4 regions of the Pantoea sp. X-Soil-OKNW-556 genome follow, and region 4 is predicted to be linked to each of the others. Evidence: predicted binding sites of a transcription regulator. Region 4 holds the regulator's gene; each other region holds the start of a gene.
The links. Region 4 encodes Fur, which represses iron uptake genes when iron is present. Its sites were predicted from a motif close to ATAATAATGAGAACNACTATCAA; they were not measured.

Region 1: the regulator Fur is predicted to act here: its motif matches at 1,807-1,829, upstream of entS (enterobactin transporter EntS).
Region 2: the regulator Fur is predicted to act here: its motif matches at 2,869-2,891, upstream of exbB (tol-pal system-associated acyl-CoA thioesterase).
Region 3: the regulator Fur is predicted to act here: its motif matches at 1,685-1,707, upstream of AC6I8T_RS21570 (TonB-dependent siderophore receptor).

The regions. Positions count from the first base shown of each region.
Region 1 covers NZ_AP035990.1:586,328-590,671, forward strand. Annotated here, with positions in the region: gene fepB (Fe2+-enterobactin ABC transporter substrate-binding protein) at 1-491, shown strand, start outside; gene entS (enterobactin transporter EntS) at 486-1,736, opposite strand; gene fepD (Fe(3+)-siderophore ABC transporter permease) at 1,918-2,874, shown strand; gene fepG (iron-enterobactin ABC transporter permease) at 2,871-3,842, shown strand; gene AC6I8T_RS02625 (ATP-binding cassette domain-containing protein) at 3,839-4,344, shown strand, end outside.
Region 2 covers NZ_AP035990.1:3,806,516-3,810,859, forward strand. Annotated here, with positions in the region: gene AC6I8T_RS17665 (MFS transporter) at 70-1,386, opposite strand; gene exbD (TonB system transport protein ExbD) at 1,631-2,053, opposite strand; gene exbB (tol-pal system-associated acyl-CoA thioesterase) at 2,059-2,781, opposite strand; gene AC6I8T_RS17680 (TRAP transporter substrate-binding protein) at 3,125-4,102, shown strand; gene AC6I8T_RS17685 (TRAP transporter small permease) at 4,149-4,344, shown strand, end outside.
Region 3 covers NZ_AP035991.1:194,100-198,443, forward strand. Annotated here, with positions in the region: gene AC6I8T_RS21570 (TonB-dependent siderophore receptor) at 1-1,640, opposite strand, end outside; gene AC6I8T_RS21575 (ABC transporter substrate-binding protein) at 2,278-3,174, shown strand; gene AC6I8T_RS21580 (amino acid ABC transporter permease) at 3,171-4,094, shown strand; gene AC6I8T_RS21585 (amino acid ABC transporter ATP-binding protein) at 4,087-4,344, shown strand, end outside.
Region 4 covers NZ_AP035990.1:1,263,748-1,268,091, reverse strand. Annotated here, with positions in the region: gene ybfF (esterase) at 1-525, shown strand, start outside; gene ybfE (LexA regulated protein) at 694-969, shown strand; gene fldA (flavodoxin FldA) at 1,098-1,628, shown strand; gene fur (ferric iron uptake transcriptional regulator) at 1,985-2,431, shown strand; gene AC6I8T_RS05730 (hypothetical protein) at 2,489-2,884, opposite strand; gene glnS (glutamine--tRNA ligase) at 3,120-4,344, opposite strand, start outside.

The DNA.
Region 1 (4,344 bases), 680 kb from region 4:
TCGGTGAGGCCACCGGTCATGAAACCGAAGCGGCGCAGCATATTAAAGCCTTTGCCGATCGTCAGGCCGCGCTGAAAAAAGCCATCACATTACCGCCGCAGCCGGTTTCCGCCCTGGTGTGGAATGGCGATGGACGCGCGGTGAATTTGTGGACCGCTGAATCGGCGCAGGGCAAATTGTTGCAGCAACTGGGCTTCACCCTGGCGATGCCCCCGGCCAATATTCAACAAAGCCACAGCATGGGACAGCGCAAGGACATCATTCAGCTCGCGGGTGAAAACGTTGCCAGCGGCCTGACGGGACACAGCTTCCTGTTATTTGCTGGCGATGACAAAACCCGTCAGTCGGTGCTGGCTAATCCGTTCCTCGCACAAAACGCCGCCGTGACGCAGCAACAGGTTTATGCAATGGGCGTTGACAGCTTCCGCCTTGATTACTTCAGCGCCAGCAACCTGCTGGCTCGCCTGGAAAAACTGTTTGTGAAGTCATGATGCTTCTTCCGCCAGCGTTACGGCTGGCGGTTGATAGCGACGTAACGATCCCATCACCAGCCACATCAGCACGCCCAGCAGGGTGGCAGCAAAGCCAAACACCGCGGCCGCCTGCTGAGGTAACAGCCAGGCACCGATCCCGCCAATCAGCGCCGCGCCCAGCGCATCCCCGGTGACGTTTTGTGCCGTCCATAAGCTGTTAATACGTCCCAGCAGCGCATCAGGGGTTAATGCCTGAATCAGGGTGTACTGCACCAGGCTGGTAATGGAACTGAAGTAACCAAACGCCACCAGGCAGAGCAACGCGAGGGGGAAGTCTGGCATCAGGCCAAACAGCCCGAGCGCCAGAAATGAGGCGATAGCGCTACTGAGAATCAATAAACCGGGACGTGCGGCCTGTGCTAACCGACCACTGGTGACAGCGCCGATTGCGGCACCCAAAGGCACGGCAGCGAACATCAATCCCAGTCGGTCGGCACTCACCTCCCAATGCGGAGCCAGCGCCGGATAGAGCACGCGAATCGCGCTCGCCAGCGTCACCAGTGCGCCCATCAACGCCGCCATCCCCACCAAAGGCGTGGTAAAAATAAATTGCACACCGGTTGCCAGCGATTTCAGGGGGTGCTCGCGCGGCTGTGGTGGCGGAGGTAGCATCGGCAGTTTTAGTAAGGTCAGCACGGTCAGTAAGGTCCCCAGCGCCGCGAGGATGAAGTTCCATACCACGCCGCCACTGGCAATCACCATGCCGGCTATCGCCGGTGACAGGATGGAGCCGAAACGTACCGAAAGCATGGTAATTGCGCCCGCCTGCATCAAATTCTCGCGTCCGACCAGCGCCGGAGTCGCGGCCAACAGCGCGGTGACGCCAATCGCACCGAAAAAGCCATCCCACAGCCCCAGCAGATACACCGCAGTCAGTGAGGGTTCAGGCAACGCCGCGTTGATCGCCAGTCCGACAAAGCCCAGACCACAGGTCGAGCGGGCGAATAAAATCAGTTTCTTACGTTCATAACGATCGGCCAGTACCCCGCCGGCTAGCAAACCAATAAACATGCCGCAGGCGGCTACCGTAACGCCGAGTCCAACCAGCAGGGGGGATTTTGTCATCTGCTGAATTTGTACCGGCACCGCCACCGCCAACATGCCGAGTGCGACAATCGAGATAAAGCGGGCGATAAATACCGCGCGAAACGCCGGATGGGATTTAAGCAGGGAGAGATCGATAAAGTGGGAGGGTTTGTTCATTTCTTCGCCTTTTTGCACCAATTTTCCTCATCTTCCGCGAGGCGAGTCATGATAACATAGACAAATACGAGTAATAACGATAACAAATATCATTATCACATTTACCCTACGCACGCGATTACGTTGATCATTAAAGGTTCATAACGCTATGCACCAGACTCGCGCACTTGCAGGATCAGGGATGCTGCTGGTGCTCCTTATTGCCCTGAGTTTAATGCTGGGGGCAAAATCCATCTCTCTTTCCGATGTTTATCATGCCGTGACCACCACCTGTGGTAGTGCGGATTGCGTTATCGTTCGCGAGGCGCGTCTGCCGCGTACCCTGGCCGGATTGCTGGCGGGCGTGGCTCTGGGGCTGGCCGGCGCGTTAATGCAAAGCCTGACGCGTAATCCACTCGCTGACCCCGGTATTCTTGGTGTCAACGCCGGAGCCAGTTTCGCCGTGGTGTTGGGGGTGGCATGCTTTGGTGCCAATGCGCCGTCCGAATGGCTTGGTTTTGCTTTTGGCGGTGCGCTACTGGCTTCATTGCTGGTGTCGATGACCGGCGCGATAGGTGGCGGGCGCGTCAATCCGGTGCGTTTAACCCTGGCCGGTGTCGCGTTAAGCGCGGTACTGGAAGGGCTGACCTCAGGCATCTCGCTGCTCAATCCTGACATCTATGATCACCTGCGTTTCTGGCACAGTGGTTCGCTGGATATTCGCGACTTCAGCATCCTGCGTACCCTGTGGCCAGCCGTTGCCGTCGGAAGCGTGGTGGCTTTCTGTTTGTCGCAAGCGTTAAACAGCCTGAGTATGGGCGGCGATATGGCGACCGCGCTGGGTACGCGCGTGGCCCGTACCCAGGTACTGGGGCTGCTGGCGATTGCGCTGCTGTGCGGTGCAGCCACCGCAGCGGTTGGACCGATTGCGTTTGTTGGGTTGATGACGCCGCATCTGGCGCGCTGGCTGGTGGGGAATGACCATCGCTGGCTACTGCCTGCTACCGCGTTGGTGACGCCGATCCTGCTGTTAACGGCGGATATTATTGGTCGCCTGCTGGTGCCAGGTGAGCTGCGCGTTTCTATCGTCACCGCCATGCTGGGAGCACCGATGTTGATTGTACTGGTGCGGCGCAAACTCGCGCGAGGTGTTGTATGACCCGGCGCGTCATGTTTCATACCTTCTGGTTGCTGCTCGGTTGCGGATTGCTCGCGTTTCTGGCGATGACACGGGGTGCTCTGCCGGTCAGCGGTGAACAAATCTGGCAGGTGATGCTGGGGCAGGGTGCCAGCAATATCAAACTGATCGTGCTGGAGTGGCGTCTGCCACGCGTGTTGATGGCGTTGCTGATTGGCGCAGCGTTGGGCGTGAGCGGCGCGATTTTCCAGTCACTGTTGCGTAATCCATTAGGCAGCCCGGATATTCTTGGCTTTAACACCGGTGCCTACAGCGGTGTGCTGGTGGCGCTGGTGTTGTTCAACCAAAACGCCTCGGCGATGACGGCTGCTGCGATGATTGGCGGCATTGCCACTGCCGCGCTGGTTTACCTGTTTGCCTGGCGTAACGGCGTGGAAACTTTCCGTTTGATTATCGTCGGCATCAGCGTGCGCGCGTTGTTGATGGGGCTTAACAGCTGGTTGATTATCAGCGCTTCGCTGGATGCTGCCCTCAGCGCCGGTCTGTGGAGCGCCGGTTCGCTGAACGGTATTACCTGGACAAAAACGCCGCCGGTGATCGTGGTGTTACTGCTGGCGCTGCTGTTGGTGGCGCTGCTGGCCCGCCGGATGCGTTTGCTGGAGATGGGGGATGACACCGCCTGCGCCCTTGGCGTGCCGGTGGAGCGTAGCCGCCTGTGGTTGATGCTGCTTGGCGTGGTGCTGATCGCTGCTTCAACGGCGCTGGTCGGCCCGATCTCCTTTGTGGCGCTACTGGCACCGCAGATTGCGCGCCGTCTCGGCGGCGGCATGCCGCTGGCCGGATTGTGTGGTGCGCTGTTGCTGATTGCTGCCGATTTCGCAGCCCAGCATCTGTTCTTACCTTATCAATTGCCGGTGGGGGTGATTACCGTCAGCATCGGCGGCCTTTATCTGATTGCTTTACTGGTGCGGGAGGCACGACGCCAATGACCGAAATCTCCAGTCGTCTCTATGGCGAAGGGTTGACGCTGGGTTACGACAAAAAAGTGGTGGCAGAAAATTTGTCGGTGGCGATCCCGGAAGGGGAACTGACGGTGATTATCGGCCCGAATGCCTGTGGCAAATCAACCCTGTTGCGCACCCTGAGTCGTCTGAATACGCCGTTAAAAGGTCAGGTGTTTTTGGACGGAGAAGCCATTGCGCGCTATCCCACCAAAGAGGTGGCACGCCGCCTGGGCCTGCTGCCGCAAAGTTCTAACGCCCCGGCAGGCATCAGCGTCACTGAGCTGGTGGCGCGTGGACGTTATCCACATCAGGCGCTGTTCGGGCGCTGGCGTGCTGAAGATGAAGCTGCGGTGCAGCAGGCGATGCTGGCGACCGGGGTGTCTGATCTCGCTGATCAGCAGGTGGATACCTTGTCTGGCGGTCAGCGTCAGCGTGTGTGGATTGCGATGGTGCTGGCGCAGCAAACGCCGTTGTTGTTACTGGACGA
Region 2 (4,344 bases), 2.5 Mb from region 4:
GTTTTTTAGCAAAAGCAACCTCTGGCAAAAAGACGCGCGATAAATCGCGCCGCTACGACTGGATTATAATCAAGCATTTACCGCCGCAGTGCTGTGGCGCGTGCGATACTGCTTCACCATCCGGCCTATCAGCAATGTGCCGATCAAACCGCACACCGCCGCGAACGACAGCCATACGCCTGGCATCGCTTTGTCACCCGTGGCGTGAATCAGATAGCTGGAGACAGCCGGGGTAAAGCCGCCAAACAGCGCGGTTGCCAGGCTATAAGCCAGCGAGAAACCGGATGCGCGTACCTCGGCTGGCATGATTTCCGCCAGATAGACCACCATCGCCCCGTTGTAGCTGGCGTAGAGGAAGGATAACCAGAGTTCAGCCACCACCAGATGGGCGAAGGTCGGCGATCCGACCAGCCAGTGCAGCACCGGCCAGGCCGTGAGGATCATCAGGATGGTAAAGGTTATCAGCAACGGACGGCGACCAATCCGGTCGGACAACGAGCCCATCACCGGCAACCAGAACAGGTTGGAAAGACCGACAAACAGCGTTACCAGAAAGCTATCTTTATCGCTCATCATCAGCACGGTTTTGCCGAATGTGGGGGTAAATGCGGTGATCATATAGAACATCACCGTGGTGGTGACCACCATCAGCATACCGGCTAACACCAGCGCCCAGTTCTGTCCCACCGAGCGCATAATCTGACGCATGGTCGGATGATGTTTACGCTGACTGAAGGCTTCAGTCTCCTCCAGCATACGGCGAATCCAGAACAGAAACGGTACGATCAGACAGCCAATGACGAACGGAATACGCCAGCCCCAGTCAGTCACCGCCTCTTTTTCCAACAGGTGGTTCAGGCCCAGTCCCAGCAGCGCCGCGAAGATAACCGCCACCTGCTGGCTGCCAGATTGCCAGCTAACGTAGAAGCCTTTACGCCCTTTCGGGGCCACCTCAGCCAGATACACAGACACGCCGCCCAATTCAACACCGGCGGAAAAACCCTGCAACAAACGACCAATAAGAATCAACACCGGTGCTGCCGCCCCAAGGGTGGCATAGCCTGGCACCACCGCAATCGTCAGCGTACCCAGCGCCATAATACCGAGGGTGACCAGCAAGCCTTTGCGGCGGCCATGATGGTCAATGTAGGCACCGAGCACAATCGCCCCTAACGGACGCATCAGGAAGCCTGCGCCAAAGGTCATCAGCGTCAGCATTAATGACGCAAACGGGTTATCACCGGGGAAAAAGGTTTTTGCAATCGCGGTCGCGTAATAACCAAACACCATGAAATCGTACATTTCAAGGAAGTTGCCGCTGGTTACGCTAAAGATAGTTCTGGCACCGCTCTGCGATGACTTTTGTAAAGAAGAAGGTGAGCTCATAGGATTTTCCAGTGTCTTCCATGCGGGGATGTCCCTTTTATCGTGACGTCTCCCTGATGAATGTGATCCAATTCACCATTGCACTTTACAAAAGCAGGGTTATACGTAACCAAACATTAACAAAGTTGATCCGCAGGATAATTGCCCGTTAATCCGCCTGATTCGTGGTTTTCCTTTTTGGTCGTCCATTACGCCCATAACAAAAAGGGCGCCCATTAGGGCGCCCTCATAACTTTCAGTGAAACTACTTCTTCACCGTTTCCATACCCATCAAGCCAATCTTCAGATATCCGGCTTCACGAAGTTGGTCCATCACCGACATCAGGGTTTCATAACTTACTGATTTGTCAGCCTGGAAGAAGATAGTGGTTTCTTTATTGCCTTCCGTCTGCGCCGTCAGCGCATTGACCAGCGTCTCTTTGGTGACCTGATCGTTGCCGATATAAACCTGGTTATCTTCTTTAATCGACAAATAAACCGGTTTTTCCGGACGCGGCTGCGGCGCACTGGTGGAAGCGGGCAGATTGACGCGAACATCCACGGTTGCCAGCGGCGCGGCCACCATAAAGATGATCAGCAGAACCAACATCACGTCGATAAACGGCGTCACGTTGATTTCATGCATTTCGCCATCGCTTTCCAGGTCGTCGTTTAAACGCATCGCCATCGCAATTACCCTACGCGCAGTTTCTGTGCGGCAGCCGGACGAGCCACTTCGTTAGTCACGTTTCCCAGGTCAAGGTCACGGCTTTGCAGCAGCAGCACCTGCGCCGCCACATCACCGAGCGACGCTTTGTAGCTGGCAATCATACGGGCAAATACGTTGTAGATGACCACGGCAGGGATTGCAGCGACCAGACCAATCGCGGTCGCCAGCAGCGCTTCCGCAATCCCAGGAGCGACCACCGCGAGGTTGGTGGTTTGCGTCTGTGCGATGCCGATAAAGCTGTTCATGATGCCCCATACCGTACCGAACAGGCCGATAAACGGAGCAACCGAACCAATGGTGGCGAGGAAACCGTTACCGCGGCCAGCATGACGGCTGAAAGCGGCAACACGGCGTTCCAGACGGAAGCTGGTACGCTCTTTAATACCATCGGTGTCTTCGACACCGGCTGAAAGTTCCAGCTCGTTCTGTGCATCGTTAAGTAACACGGCGCTGTGGCTGTTACCCTTGAAGCTGGCGGCAGTGCTGGAGGCGTCATCTAATGAACGCGCATCACTCAGGGCGAGATGTTCGCGTTTCAGTCGGCGCTTGGCTGAACTCAACTCAGCAAACTTACCAAAGAAGATTGCCCAGGTGACCACAGAGGCCATCAACAGGCCAATCATGACCACCTTTACCACGATATCGGCATGATGATACATGCCCCAAACGGAGAGATCCGTCTGCATCAAATCACTGGCTACCACGCTGCATCTCCAACTTCAATTGCATAGTTCACGATCGAGCGCCGGATCATAACAAATTAGCGGGCCGAATTGATAGTAGTTCTCATTACTATTTACAAACGAAAAGTGCGTTTTTCCACCACAGTTTCTTTCGATTGTGAGCAGGTTTTATAAATGTGACGCACCGTATAAAATTATTAAAACATCGTTTCAAAATGTGATGCATTTCATTCAATCAACATCTGCCCACTTTTTCACCACACGATTTTCATTATTCTGAGCCAGCCCTGCCTTTTAACGGTGCCGTTGCACTGTCCGATTTCGCTACCTCTTGCTGGAGCAAAAAATGACGCTGAAAAAAAGACTACTCGCAGTTTCGTTGTCCTCCATGATCGCCCTGCTGGCCTGTAATGCGCAGGCCAAAGTCCTTAAGGTGGCGGAAGTGCAGCCCGCCGGTTATCCCACCGTGGTCGCGCTGGAGCATATGGGGGAGAAACTGAAACAGGCCACCGATGGTCGTCTGGAGATGAAGGTGTATGCCGGTGGCGTGCTTGGCGATGAAGATCAAACCTTACAACAGGTTCAACTGGGCGCGATTGATATGATCCGCGTTTCGTTGGCCCCGGTGACCACCATCGCGCCGGAAACCAGCGTGCTTACCCTGCCCTTTATCTTCCGCGATGAAGATCATATGCACAAAGTGCTGGATGGTAGCGTAGGTGAGCAGATCGTCGATAAATTCAATAAAGATCCCAACACCCGCATGGTGTTTCTCGGCTGGACCGATGCCGGGACGCGCAACATGATCACCAAAAAGCCGCTGACTAAGCCTGAAGATCTGCAAGGTATGAAGATCCGCGTGCAGAACAGCGCCATCTCGCTTGCCACGCTAAAAGCAATGGGCGCTAACCCGGTAGCGATGGGCGTCAGCGAAGTGTTTAGCGCCATGCAAACCGGCGTGGTGGACGGCACTGAGAATAACCCACCGACCTTTGTCGCCCATAACTACCTGCCCGTAGCGAAGTACTACACCCTCACCGGCCACTTTATTCAGCCAGAGATGATCCTGTTCTCCAAACCGGCGTGGGATCGCCTCTCTGCTGACGATCAGGCGTTACTGAAGAAGCTGGGCAAAGAAGCTCAGGATGAGGAACGTCAGTTGTGGGCCAGCTACACCCAGCAATCGATTGAGAAAATGAAGGCCGGAGGCGTCACCTTCCAACAGATCGATCGCGACTACTTTGTCAAAGCTACCCAACCGGTACGCGATCAGTTTGGCGGCAAGTATCAGGATCTGATGACACAGATCGCCGAGGTGAAATAACCCCCCACGCCGCGCGCAGGCGTGGCGTTTCACTCAGGATCCAATTATGAACGCATATTCCCGGTGGATGGATCGGTTGTACCTGCTGTGCATGTGGGTGGCGGCGGCAGCGTTGATGATCATGGTAGCGGTCATTCCCGTCGGCATCTTTGCGCGCTATGTATTGAACAGCGCGCTCTCATGGCCAGAGCCGGTAGCCATTATCTGTATGATCATTTTTACCTTTGTCGGCGCGCCGGTCG
Region 3 (4,344 bases), on a different replicon from region 4:
GTAATACCGGCGGTGTAACCGTCATTATGGAACTCGATCCCGACTTCTTTATTGACGCTGATTTCAGGATCGAGATTTTCATTACCTAATAAATAGCAGCTTCCGGTAGAGATCCCCACCGGGCAGCCGTTGCCACGGGTCGAGAGCAAATAACCCTCCGTTGATTGATACAGATTCGGTGCTTTAAAGGCGCGAGCGATACCCGCTTTCAGGGTGAAATAATCACCCAGCCCCTGAGAAATATTCAGGCTCGGGCTCCAGTTAGCACCAAATTTATTGTGATAATCGAAACGCAGGCCGGGAATCACCTCAGTACTGTCGGTGGCGGCGATGTTATCTTCAAAATAAAGCGAACTAATGGTGGCGCTGTTTTTACTGCTGCGTGAGGCTGGGTCACCCGAAACGCCATCAATAATCACACCTGATGCATCGGTCGCGGTCATGGAAGCGGGGTCATTCAATTCATCACGATTCCATTCGGCACCCAATGTCATGGTTTGATCAACCAGCAATTCAACCGGGAAGTTAATCTCACCCCCCGCGCGATAACTTTCGAGACGGCTGGTTGCGTAGTCATTGCTGTTGATCATCCCTTCAACGCGACCGGTCGAACCTTCCTGCAAGCGGGTGTTGTTGGTCTTCTCATAATTAAAATTGAGCTTAGACGTACCCCAATCCCAGATGCCGTTGTAAGTTACACCATAACTCTGACGATACATGCGGTTGGTTTCATCACCATAAAGTGACTCGACCAAACCATTCGGACTGATATTGCCGTTGCTGTATTGCGTATCACCCGCATAAATATTGCCCTGGCGGCTATAGCCATAGCTGAAATCAACAATTTGTAGCGGGGTGATTTTCCAGGAAAACACCGTGTTGATGTCTTTATTACGCACACCTTCTCGGCCTGCCGCGTAGGAACCGTTTTCCGCGGTATTGATGTTGTAAGCGTCGGCATCCGTTTTATTGATGTTGCCATACAAACGCATGGTCAGCGCATCTCCGGCTAACGGTCCGCTCAGGCTGAAGTTGGCGCGCTTAGTCGCACCTTCTTTATCATCTTCCGGCTGATTGGTGAACAATGACAATGAGCCGTGCCAGTCGTTAGTCGGGCGTTTGGTAATGATATTCACCACGCCACCCGCCGCTCCTGAGCCGTAGCGTGATGCTGCCGGACCACGGATGACTTCAATGCGCTCAACCATTTCAGCGGGCACCCAGTTGGTATCACCGCGTGTATCTCGCTCGCCGCGCCAGCTATACCGTACTGAGTTACGCGAGGTGACAGGGACACCATCAATCATAATTAAGGTGTTCTCTGGTCCCATGCCACGAATATCGATCTGACGGTTATTGCCCCGGCTGCCACTGGCGCTGTTACCGGTGAGATTCACGCCGGGCATCTTACGAATAATGTCGGACAAATCGTTAACCGGCGGACTTTTCTGGATGTCTTCCGCCGTGATGGTTGAAACACCCGGCTGTTGCTTCAATTCCTCTTCCGCCGTGACGATCATTGATTCATCGTCAGCCAGTTTTTCGGTTGGCTCCTCATTGGCAGCATAAGCTGACGTACTCAGCAGGCTGGCCAAAAACAGCGCGACAGGTCGCTTTTGGCTACATCTGGTTACATTCACTTAAGATTTCTCCCTGATATGTTAACGTTTGTAAGCAAATGCGCATGATAATGAGAATAATTCTCATTGTATATATTGAGTAAGGAATCTCCCTGATTTCTCCTTAATTGCTTAACATTCGTTCGATTCGCATCAGGGGAGGGGTATTTAATTACAACATACTGAAGGATGGGAAAATTCCCGGCGTTGCTGATAAATATCGCGCTGTTCTGAGTCAATTGTGCTGCGGAGAAATTTTATCAGGCACTCACGGTTATTGGGTGATGGATGTTTGTCCTCACGCGTTTTGCAATCGCTTAGAAAACATGGTTATGTCTAAGAATAAAAAGAGAGGTGAGTGCTGCATTTGTAGCCCATTGATTCTCTGCCAAAATCCCTGTAATTCCGCTGCTGACCACAACTTCGTGTCTCCTCCGACTCACTGAAAAAGTCTATTGCCAGATTTCGGCAATAGATATCTGTTTTTCGCATTTGTGATCCCTGCATATATTCACAGAAAATGACCACGGGACATTACGAGGATGAATAAACCCGTAAGGCACAAAATAAATGTGGCTTATGAGGTGAACAATACATCGCTACCTCCAATGCCTTTTCCCGCTGGGGAAACATTTTAAATATCAGGAGAAAGGTTCCAGTGAAATTCGCAAAAGGAATGACCCTTTTCGCACTTGCTCTGAGTGCGCACACCACGTTTGCCGCTGAACAATCTGTTCCCACCGACAGCTCAGTCCATGTTAAAGCCGATCCGGCGCTGAAAAGCCTGTTACCTGCGGATATCGTGAAACGTGGCTACATTGTTGCCGGAACCAACCCCAACACGCCACCGACCACCTTCTATAAAGAAGACAACAAAACTCTGGCCGGTCGTGAAATCGACATTATGAATGCGGTAGGTGAGCGCCTCGGTATCCCGGTGCACTGGCAAGATACCGGTGGCTTCGACAACATCATTCCTGGCCTGAAAACCGGTCGTTATGATGTCGCGCTCTCCAACATCAACGCGACTAAAGCGCGTACTAAACAGGTAGATTTCGTCAGCTACTACAATGCCAGCCTGCTTGGCATCATCTCGCAGAAAGACGCCAATATCGCCCCTTTCAAATCCTTTGATGCCGTGTGCGGCAAAGAAGTGGGGGCGGGTTCTGGCACCACTCAGGTAACCCGTCTGGAAGAAGCCAGCAAAGCTTGTGAAGCCGCGGGCAAACCGCCAATCAAAGTTTCGGTCTTCCCGGACCGCCCGGCTGGTGTTCAGGCGGTGGTGAGTGGACGCGTGCCGATGTTCCTCGGTCCGTACGAAGGTCTGCTGTGGCAGGTTAAAGTCATCAAACCTTTGACCATGAGTGGTGAGATCAGCGTAACCGACTACCCGGTTTCCGTTGCCTTCCCGAAAGAGTCTGAACTGGAACCGGCTGTCCAGGCGGCCCTGAACTCATTAATCAAAGATGGTAGCTACAAGAAAATCCTCGACAACTGGGGGATTGGATTTGGTGCTGTGACCGAAGCTAAACGTAATGACGAGATCTTTAAATGAGTGATTTTCAGGACCACACCGACGATCTGAAAATCGTCGGCAAACGCTACTACGGACGCTGGCTGAGTGCGCTGGTGGTACTGTTGTGCGTCGTGGCGATGGCGCACTCCATGATCAACAACCCGCGTTTTGAATGGGGGGTGATTGCGGAGAACTTCACCGGCCCCTCCATTTTGCAGGGCGTCTTGATGACGCTGCAACTTACAGTGATATCCGTGGTGCTGGGTTTTGCCTTCGGTACGGTATTGGCGTTGATGCGTTTGTCATCCAATCCGGTACTGGTCGCGGTGAGCTGGGCCTATACCTGGTTCTTCCGTGGTGTGCCCATGCTGGTGCAGCTGTTTCTCTGGTACAACATTGCGGCGCTCTATCCCAAAATTTCGCTGTGGATTCCGGGACTGGGTGAGATCTGGAGCGCTCAGTCCAACTCGCTGGTTAGCCCGTTCAGTGCGGCAGTGATCGCGCTGGTAATGCATCAATCCGCTTATGCGGCAGAAATTGTTCGCGCGGGCATCCAGAGCGTAGGTAATGGTCAGCTGGAAGCGGCCCGTGCGTTGGGTTATCGTCCGGCGCAGATCTTCCGCCATACCGTCCTGCCGCAGGCGATGCGCGCCATTATGCCGCCAGCGGGTAACGAAATTATTGGTCAGTTAAAAACCACGGCGGTGGTTTCAGTTATTTCGCTACAGGATGTGTTGTTTTCCGCGCAGATTATTTATCAGCGCACCTATGAAGTGATCCCGCTGCTGCTGGTCGCAACGTTATGGTATCTGCTGATGACCTCGGTCCTGTCGATAGGACAATATTATGTCGAGCGCTATTTTGGTCGCGGCGTGACACGTCGTGAGAAACGCAGCCTGTGGCAGTCGCTGCCACGTTTTTCTGCCACCAAGACCGAAAGGAGCGTGAGCAATGGCTGAGGCAATCGCGCTGCGTAAGGTGACCAAACGTTTCTCCGGTGTCACCATCCTGGATGAAGTTAACCTCGATATTCCGGCGGGTTCGGTGACGGTGATCCTGGGTCCCTCCGGTTCCGGGAAATCGACGCTGTTGCGTTGTATCAACCATCTGGAAAAGCTGGATGGCGGTACCATCCGTATCGGCGGCGAAATGGTGGGATACAAGCAGAAAGGTCAGGCACTGCACGAGTTGAGCAGTAGCGCGATTGCG
Region 4 (4,344 bases):
GATCGTGTTGGCGTAATCGGCCATTCGATGGGTGGCAAAATTGCCATGACGTTAAGTGCCATTGCGCCGGAACGCATTGAAAAGCTGGTGATGATTGATATCGCGCCGGTGGATTATCAGACACGCCGCCATGATGAGATTTTTGCTGCTATCCGTGCCGTAAGCGCCGCGGGTGTGACACGTCGCGGTGAAGCCGCCGAGGTGATGCACACCCTGTTGGAAGAAGAAGGGGTCATTCAGTTCATTCTGAAATCGTTCCAGGATGGCGAATGGCGCTTTAATGTGCCGGTGCTGTGGGATAATTACGCCACCATTTCCGGCTGGAATGAGGTTCCTGCATGGCCACATCCGGCGCTGTTTATTCGCGGGAGCGAATCGCCTTATCTGGACAATCAACATCGTGATGCGTTGCTGCGCCAGTTTCCACAGGCGCATGCGCATGTCATCAGTGGTGCCGGTCACTGGGTCCATGCTGAAAAACCTGAGGCGGTTTTGCGCGCAGTTCGCCGCTTTTTTGTACTGTAAAAGCAAAAGCTTGCCGCAAAACGTTTAAGGTTGGCGTCGCAAGGAGTGCTGGAGTATGATGTCGCGCTAAAAATTTGCCGCGGATGATTTTTTCACCGTGGCTGGGCCGATAATGTATAAATTGCGCAGCGCCTTTCCGCCGTTCGCGCCCACTCAGTTTTACAAAAAATGGCAAAAGAACAAACTGACCGCACCACGCTCGATCTCTTCGCTGATGAGCGACGTCCCGGTCGCCCCAAAACCAGTCCGCTAACGCGTGACGAACAGTTGCGCATTAACAAGCGCAACCAGCTAAAACGCGACAAAGTGCGTGGTTTACGTCGCGTGGAGCTAAAAATGAGCAGTGAAGCGGTTGACGCGCTTAATACTCTGGCAGAGCAGCAGAACATCAGCCGTAGCGAATTGATTGAACAAATGCTGCTGGCGCAACTCAAACTGTCGTAACACACGCAGACCGCACGCAGGAACACAAAGTCTCGGCTTTACAAGTTCCGCCACTTTGCCCGGTCTGCTATCATTCGCTTAACTGTGCATTCAACCCATATATCAGGATTTAAGAGGTTACTTAACTCATGGCAATCGTAGGCATTTTCTTCGGCAGCGATACCGGCAATACTGAAAACATTGCAAAAATGATCCAGAAACAACTGGGTAAAGATGTGGCCGAAGTGCATGACATTGCCAAGAGCACCAAAGAAGATCTCGAAGCATTCGATATCCTGCTGCTGGGCATTCCGACCTGGTACTACGGCGAAGCGCAATGTGACTGGGATGATTTCTTCCCGACTCTGGAAGAAATTGATTTCAATGGCAAATTAGTCGCGCTGTTTGGCTGCGGTGACCAGGAAGATTACGCTGAATACTTCTGTGATGCTATGGGCACCATCCGCGATATCATCGAGCCAAACGGCGCGGTGATTGTGGGACACTGGCCGACCGAAGGCTACCATTTCGAAGCCTCGAAAGGTCTGGCAGATGACAAACACTTCCTCGGTCTGGCGATCGATGAAGATCGTCAGCCTGAACTGACCAACGAACGTGTTGATAAATGGGTGAAACAGATTTTCGATGAGCTGCAACTGAAAGAGATCATTGAAGCCTGATCCCCTGCCCTCCTCAATGTGGGCGCTGGCTCACATTGAGTTAAAGGAATTTCCTATAAAAATAATAGCTACTGTTTTTTAACTTTTTCCCGCAAATCTGTAGAATACCCGTAACGGTCATCCGCTTATTCCTCTGGCATCAGAATGAGGCTGAGTGAAATGGAAACAAAGACCTGCACGATCCCCGCCGGCGTTAGTGACATTTCTCCTTACAGCCACTGGTGATTTTCAGGACATTGCCTTGGTTTTCATTTCACTGCTTGAGTTCTATAATGAGACGCAAATGAGAATGCGCGTGATCGACATTCAAGGCCCTGCGCCGCAAGTGACTAGCTAAGTAACAGGACAATATCCGCATGACTGACAACAACTCCGCATTGAAGAAGGCTGGCCTGAAAGTCACGCTCCCCAGACTGAAAATTCTGGAAGTGCTTCAGGAACCCGAATGCCATCACGTCAGCGCGGAAGATTTGTACAAACGCCTGATCGACATGGGCGAAGAGATTGGTCTGGCAACGGTTTATCGCGTTCTTAACCAGTTTGATGACGCGGGAATCGTGACCCGCCATAACTTCGAGGGTGGTAAATCCGTCTTTGAACTGACGCAACAGCATCACCATGACCACCTGATCTGCCTGGATTGTGGCAAAGTGATCGAATTCAGCGATGAATCCATTGAAACCCGTCAGCGCGAAATCGCCACACGTCACGGTATCAAGTTGACTAACCACAGTCTGTACTTGTACGGCCACTGTGCGTTGGGAGACTGCCGCGAAGACGAGACGCTCCACGACAAGCAATAAAATGTGCTATGCAGTATAAAAAAACCGGTGCCTGGCACCGGTTTTTTTATGGCTGCTTCACTGCACCAGCGTTTCCTGTAAATAACGCCAGCGCGGAATTGAGGTACTGCAATCCAGCACCGCCAGTGAGATGCGGCTCTGGTTAGTGCCGTTCATCATTTGCAATTCGCGATACTGAATCGTCACTTCCTTGCTTTGTTGCGAGATGATGGCATGTTCGCTGGTGGCGATACGCATCCCTTCACGTTGACCACGCAGTTGACGGAACAGCACTTCCGTCGCATTGAAATCCAGTTGCTTGCCCTGCGGTGTCACCATTTTGAAATCCGGGTGAAAGTGCGAAAGGAACAATTCAATGCTGTCGTCGGTGCTATCCGACTGATTAAAAATACGTTCGATAAGTTGATGTAATACCACTACGCTGTGTTTGGCTTCCTGAGCGAGACTTGTCATTTTTTTTCCTTTATAACCCGCGGAGCAACGTCTGAGAGCGCATAGCCTACCTGAAAAAAAGTTTTTAACACTCGTAAATTGATTAATTATGTTAAAGTCAGATTAGTTGCAAATCCCGGTAACAAGCACGTTTCGCAAGCCACAGAATAAAAGATGGCTAAACTCAAATTACAGCCAATAAAAAAGGGCGATTTCTCGCCCTTTTATCAGGATATGGGGAAAACGACAAAAAGGATTAATCGCCGATTTTCGCCCAGGTATCACGCAAACCGACAGTACGGTTGAATACCAGCTTAGAAGGCTGCGAATAAACGCTATCTGCGCAAAAATAACCTTCACGTTCAAATTGATACGGCGCAAGCGCTACTGCATCACGCAGACCCGGCTCAACAAAACCTTGTTTGATTTCCAGCGAGTTCGGGTTGATGGTGGTGAGGAAATCCTCTGCCGCACCTGGGTTCGGTACACTGAACAGACGGTCGTACAGACGGAATTCCGCAGGCAGCGCATGGATCGCCGAAACCCAGTGGATCACACCTTTCACTTTACGGCCATCAGCCGGATCTTTGCTCAGGGTATCGACGTCACAGGTACAATAGATGCAGGTGATATTGCCTTCATCATCTTTCGCTACGCGCTCGGCACGGATCACATAAGCATTACGCAGACGGACCTCTTTACCCAGCACCAGACGTTTGTACTGCTTGTTGGCTTCCTCACGGAAATCAGCGCGATCGATCCACACCTCACGACTGAACGGAACCTCACGCGTGCCCATTTCCGGTTTGTTCGGATGGTTCGGCATGGTGATGATCTCTTCATGACCCGCAGGCAGGTTCTCAATCACCACTTTCAGCGGATCCAGCACCGCCATAGCACGCGGCGCATTCTCGTTGAGATCGTCACGGATACATGACTCCAGCGAGGCCATCTCAACGATGTTGTCCTGTTTCGTCACACCAATTCGCAGGCAGAATTCACGAATCGAGGCTGCGCTGTAACCACGACGGCGCAAACCGGACACGGTCAGCATACGCGGGTCATCCCAGCCTTCTACCACCTTTTCACTCACCAGCTGAGTCAGTTTACGCTTCGACATCACCGCGTATTCCAGATTCAGACGTGAGAATTCATACTGACGCGGGTGAACCGGAATGCTGATGTTGTCCAGCACCCAATCGTACAGGCGACGGTTATCCTGGAACTCCAGCGTACACAGTGAATGGGTAATGCCTTCCAGTGCGTCGGAGATGCAGTGGGTAAAATCGTACATCGGGTAGATGCACCATTTGTTACCAGTCTGGTGATGCTCAGCAAATTTAATGCGATACAGCACCGGATCGCGCATCACGATAAAGTTTGATGCCATATCGATTTTGGCACGCAGGCAAGCCTTGCCCTCTTCGAAGCCACCGGCGCGCATTTTTTCAAACAGCGCCAGGTTCTCTTCCGGTGTGCGA